2 regions of the Psychromonas sp. SR45-3 genome follow, and region 2 is predicted to be linked to the other one. Evidence: predicted binding sites of a transcription regulator. Region 2 holds the regulator's gene; the other holds the start of a gene.
The links. The regulator MetJ, encoded in region 2, represses methionine synthesis genes. The targets are predictions, from matches to a motif close to TAGACGTCTAGACGTCTA.

Region 1 (3,199 bases), on a different contig from region 2:
AATCCAAGCTATTTTTTAATAATAAAAAATATTCTTCTATAAACATTTGCTGTTCATTGGTTGCTTTTTGCTCCCATATCTTGCCTAGTATCTGCTCAATATCTTCAACTAATTGATCGCCTTCAGCAACAACAATTAAGCGCGTCTCATTACTTAATTGAGGCTGTTGCGAACAAAAGTTAATCAACATATCCGACACTTGATCAAGAACGATATCAGAAATAGGTTGCCCTGTGCGTGAACCAGACTTTTCTTCAAATATTTCTAAATTATCAGCAAAATAATTTATGCATTGTTCATATGCATCACTTTTTAATAACATCCAACATCCTTTCTTCTTTACTGTATCGGCTTAACAATTAACAGCCAATGCATTAATAACCATTTTAATATCAATTTTAATAATAAAGATTAATCGCTATCAATCTTATACTATAATTCGCCCATTTCACGTAATGAAAGGTCGCGACGTTCATTGAAGGCTTTTTTATCTTTCTGTGGTACTTCTTGTGATAATGGCAAATCGACCTTCATCGCATCAACAGGTTTATTATAAACATGGAATTCGTAATGAAGATGAGGTCCTGTTGAGCGGCCAGTATTACCAGACTTACCGATCAGCTTACCCATCTCAATGCGTTGTCCTTTACGCACCAATATTTTACTTAAATGTAAGAACCGTGTGGTATATTTTCGACCATGCTTGATAACAATATAGTTACCTGCTGCGGGGTGATAACCAGCTCGTAGTACAACACCGTCACCTACAGCGTAAACATTGGTCCCCACTCCTACCGCGAAATCAGTCCCATTATGTGGACGAACGCGCTTAGTAACAGGGTGTAATCGACGGGGATTGAAGCGCGAGCTAATACGAGGGCGTCCGTTGACGGGGTAGCGACGATAAGCTTTACTTAGCCCTTTACCATTCTTGTCATAATAACGACCATCTTCATTTAGAAAAGCGGTGTAATTACGCGATCGCGTTTTAAGGATGACCGCTAAAACTTCACTATCAAAGCTGTAGGCACCTTCTATGTATTGTTTCGCAACTAACACATGGAAGGTATCTCCAACTCTTAACTGACGATTAAAATCAAACTGTTCCTGTAAAGCACCTGAAATCTGTTGAATTTGACTCGCCGATAATCCTGTTTTTTTTGCACTGACATAAAAACTGCCGGTCACACTACCTTGATAATAGCTATTACGCCATTCCCCCTCTTTCACTTCTAATTCTGAGACATAAATATCATCTTTTAAAACAAAACTTAATGTATTTGCGCGGTCAATAATCACTTTTAAGGATAATAATTGATTACTAGGACTCACCAAAAGTTGCACTTCTTGTCCAGGTAATAAATTAGCAAGGCGCAAATGTTCTCTATCAGCCTCCAATAACTCTTGCAAAACCGCAGCAGATAATGCTTGTTCAGAAAATATCTCACTTAACGTATCACCGGCTGAAATGGTGATATCTATTTCTCGATTAGCCGAAAAATCAGGAAGTAGTTTATCGTTTGCATCACGATTTACTGTTGATGGTTCGGCAACCGCATAGTCACCTTTTAATGACTCACTAGTAGGAAGAGTTAATTCACGTTTAATTGTTTTTCCATTAGGGTTAGAAGCAGGAATAAGGCTAATAATCAGTAAAAAAACAAATAAAGAGATGACCAACCAAAAGTGCAAGCGAGGTAAGTGATTTACCAAAGTAAGCACTTTTTTAAACATAATTTTAATTTGATGTAACAAAGGCATAGAGAGTCTCGATTAGACAGAAGAAACATAACCGTAAAATAAAATGCCTGCGAGTATAACCTATAGCACAGCATGTTTAAGAAAATTTACAGTAATTTTAACCACCTTTGACCAATAAAGTAAGCAAACAGTTCTATCTTATTTATAAATAATAGGGTGTTATCCATTACAAAAAAATGTATTATGGACGTCTAGATGTAAAAACATCCAAAATAATTTAACTAAATAGCCCGAATAGGAGTTTACATGTCACGTGACTTATTTACTTCAGAATCAGTTTCTGAAGGTCATCCAGATAAAATTGCAGATCAAATTTCTGATGCTGTACTTGATGCCATTTTAAAACAAGATACTAAAGCACGCGTTGCTTGTGAAACTTACGTAAAAACGGGCATGGTCATGGTAGGCGGTGAAATTACCACTGATGCCTGGGTTGATATTGAACAAATCACACGTGATACCGTGCGCGAAATTGGTTACACAAGTTCAGAAATGGGTTTTGATGCAGACTCTTGTGCCGTACTCAACGTAGTAGGTAAGCAGTCTCCTGATATTAACCAAGGTGTAGACCGTTCTGATCCACGCGAACAAGGTGCCGGTGACCAAGGTTTAATGTTTGGTTACGCGACCAATGAAACAGAAGTATTCATGCCTGCACCAATCACATACGCTCACCGCCTTGTTAAAAAACAAGCTGAGGTACGTAAAAGTGGCCAACTAGATTGGTTACGCCCAGATGCTAAAAGCCAAGTTACTTTTGCTTATGAGCAAGGCAAAATCGTAGGTATTGATGCAGTTGTACTTTCAACGCAACATCGTGAAGATATTAAACAATCAGATTTAGTTGAAGCGGTAATGGAAGAGATCATTAAGCCGGTTTTACCTGCTGAGTGGTTAACTGAACGCACTAAATTTCACATCAACCCAACAGGTCGCTTCGTGATCGGCGGGCCAGTAGGCGACTGTGGTTTAACAGGGCGTAAAATAATTGTAGATACTTACGGTGGCACAGCACGTCACGGTGGTGGTGCATTTTCAGGTAAAGATCCTTCAAAAGTAGACCGTAGTGCAGCTTATGCAGCACGTTATGTAGCAAAAAATATTGTTGCTGCAGGTTTAGCTGACCGCTGTGAAATCCAAGTATCATATGCAATTGGCGTTGCAGAGCCAACATCAATCAGCGTTGAGACATTTGGTACTGAAAAAGTAGCAAAAGATTTAATCGTTAGCTTAGTCAGTGAACATTTTGATTTGCGCCCTTACGGTTTAATCGAAATGTTAGATCTAATCAAACCTATTTATCAAGAGACAGCAGCTTATGGACACTTTGGTCGTGAGCAATTCCCTTGGGAAGCATTAGATAAAGTAGAAGCGCTTAAAGCAGCTGCATTTTAATTAAGCGTTTTATAAAAACGATTTAATATTGAATTATGCTAAC
Region 2 (3,199 bases):
CCTGCTGCGGCACAAGCAATTAAAAATTTACGTGCAGCATTTCCTGATATGTTGATTGGTGCAGGTACGGTATTAAATAGTGAAACTGTTGATCAAGCGATTGACGCTGGTGTTGACTTCATTGTTAGTCCTGGTTTTAATCCAACTACGGTTAAATACTGTCAGCAACGTAAAATGCCAATTATCCCTGGTGTTAATAACCCATCTCTGGTTGAGCAAGCAATGGAAATGGGATTAACAACATTAAAATTCTTCCCTGCTGGCCCTTCAGGTGGTGTTGCAATGTTGAAATCATTGACTGCTGTTTATCCTGTTAGCTTTATGCCAACGGGCGGGGTTTCACCTGCAAATATTAATGAATACTTAGATATTAATGCAGTACTTGCTTGTGGTGGTACATGGATGGTACCTGCTGATTTAATTGATAACCGTGAATGGGATAAAATTGGTCTTTTGGTTAAAGAGGCTGTTGCGTCTCTAACTTAATTACTTACTCCTAATTTTTATAAACTGAGCCTTGATTATTGATTTAATCGAGGCTTTTTTTAAGTATCAAAAATTGAATTAGCTTAACGTACGGCTTCTAAATAAGTTCTTTTTACAGGCACTACAAAAGTGTTGATAATGATGTTCTTTATTTGATTTTGCTGCTTTATATTGCACCTTACCTGAATGGCAGTAGCAGCATTTCGCATTTTTTTGGCCTTTAATTTCACAATCGGGATGGTTTTTTAAATAATCTTCCAAATAAGGCAGATCTTGCCAATTATCTAAATTAGGTGATTGATGGAATGTAAAATAATAAAGAGAGAGGGCGGCAAATAAACCTCCTCCAAAAATAATATATTGAATAAAATCTTGCACTATTACCCACCTTTATAGCATCTCTATTAATTGAATAGACTTATTGATGACTTTGTTCCATTAAAGCTTAATTGATTAAATAATTCATCGCTCCGCATAAATTTATGGTTCTTATTACGGCTAATGACTATGGCCTGAATTATCATCAATAATTGTAGTTAACAAAAATGATAATGGGTAAATTATTTTAGTGCATGTGAAGAGAACAACTTTAGGTTGATATTGTTTATTTTTTTACAAAACTTCTCGCCAGTTCTCAGCAAGGTGGCGAACGTTAAATTGAGACTGTCATATTATATCTTGATAATTAAAGTTCAGTGGTCAACCCTGAATAAAAAAGAAGCAGTATGTTAGGGTATTATTTATTAATAATCAGATGTTTATTCTTTTTCTGGTGTATCTGTTGTCAGTGCTGTTTGTGTTTTATCTAGTTCATCGTCCTCGGGTAGGGGCTGTCCCGTGTATGCATGTAAAAATGCTTCACATAATAACTCACTATTAGTTGCGTGGCGTAAGTTATTCACTTGACGTCTAGTTCGCTCATCGGTCAATATTTTAAGGACTTTAGTAGGGATTGATACCGTCACTTTTTTTACTTGTTCACTCTTTTTGCCGTGTTCAGCATAAGGGCTAATATATTCACCATTCCATTTTGTTGACATAATAATAACCTTTTAAAAAATATGCTTCATTTTACCCTGAGATTTTTAACATAGCAATCTGAACGTAAAGAGGGCTAGAAGTCTAGCAATCTAATGGTGATTTTATATTAATAGGAGCAGGGAGTGAACGCTTAACTTTACAGTGGGTTATTGGTTACTAAGAGCAGACAGTAAATCTTCATTAGAAGTTGTCAGTGTTACGCTTTTAAATGGATTTAAAGATAAGGTTTTATCTTCATTGAGAGTAATGTCATAAAACTGTGGCAAGTTAAAGTTAATTTGATCATCTTGTTGATTGGAAACATGGCTGTTGGAAGCATAAAAACGATTTACGTTCTGTACAAACTCGTTTTTAGATCCTGCGAAGTTTAAAAATGTCTCAATATCATTTTCTGCATTGGCAATATAAACATTAAACCCATTACTATAGTTTTCAAAAAAGAATTGAATTAAACCTTCACTGATATGCGATTCGATCACATTGGCTGTTTGATCAAAATGTGTATTTTTTAAATTGACCGTGCTCGCTGATAGTTTCTTTTTAGAAATGTGGCTATAGATATCTACTGCGCTTTCCAAGTGCTGTAGTGAAACGCCTTTACGTTCAAAGTAAAAACCAAATTTTCTACCGCCGGTCCATAATGTTTGTACGGAGCGAGTATGAACAGTATGTAAGCGTAATTGAATAAATTCATTTAACTTACTTCCAAAAGATTGGCAAATTTGTTCGCTAAAGTGTCTGCTATAACAAAATAAATCAATTTGATTTGGCGGTGATGCATCTTGATGCATTTTTGAAAGAATGGTATTCAAGGCTTCAACAACTGAGAATTGACTATTAAAGTGTAAGGTACGTACTTCATTCCATGAGTTGCGGTAGATAAAGTCGATACTACCTATTAAACTCTCTTTATGCTCGCCATAAGCCATTACATTATCAATTTGGTTTAGCTCACTTTCTTCAGTGTCTTGCCAGTGCCGTGTCGGGTCTTTTTCTACATTTAAGAATATTGATAAATGTTTAATCGCACAGGGGGCACTTAATGCTTTATCACTTGCCTTAGGTTCATATATAGGAAAAACAGCATATAAATCTTTTCCAAATTGGTTAAGATTTTTATCTACTAAATCAGAGCCTTGGTTGTATAAATGCAGCATTGTATCTTCATCATAAAGTCCATTTACATAACTCCAAGCCACTAATTTTGATAAATATGGAGAATAACCAATACAAGGAGTTGTTGCTAATTCAAAGGTATCTAACGTACTGTTAAATAAATACCAACCTGCTTTGTTTTTTCGGTGTTCTGGAATTTGGATTAAGCTGAGATTATTCTCCATCAAGTTAGGTGAAATATTAGGGTTAATTATATCTACTTTACCAGGTAATGTTTCGTGTGCGGCATAAAGCTTGCGTGATAAAATTCCAATATCTTCGGCACTAATTGATTCGCTAATATTATTGTCACGTGCAAATTTAATGAGATTACTGTAGCTGAGCATTAGCGAGTCGAGCAGTAAATCATTGGCTTGTTGTACTTCTCGAATTTTCCAATTATTGCGATTGTCTAGGTCTGCTATTTGATTATCAGTCCAACCCCATTCTTTAATCAGCTTGTTTAATATACTACGACGCCAAGCGCTATTATCATTACAAGAAGGCTTAGATATCA

Region 1: metK (methionine adenosyltransferase) is a predicted target of MetJ. The motif match lies at 1,946-1,963, and genes of this name have one in related genera.

What each region holds. Positions count from the first base shown of each region.
Region 1 covers NZ_JACJDP010000034.1:32,865-36,063, reverse strand. Annotated here, with positions in the region: gene H5084_RS15270 (DUF3802 family protein) at 1-322, opposite strand, end outside; gene H5084_RS15265 (peptidoglycan DD-metalloendopeptidase family protein) at 433-1,722, opposite strand; gene metK (methionine adenosyltransferase) at 2,008-3,156, shown strand; gene H5084_RS15255 (SprT family zinc-dependent metalloprotease) at 3,192-3,199, shown strand, end outside.
Region 2 covers NZ_JACJDP010000015.1:7,763-10,961, reverse strand. Annotated here, with positions in the region: gene H5084_RS09905 (bifunctional 4-hydroxy-2-oxoglutarate aldolase/2-dehydro-3-deoxy-phosphogluconate aldolase) at 1-486, shown strand, start outside; gene H5084_RS09900 (hypothetical protein) at 565-864, opposite strand; gene metJ (met regulon transcriptional regulator MetJ) at 1,245-1,526, opposite strand; gene H5084_RS09890 (class I adenylate cyclase) at 1,674-3,199, opposite strand, start outside.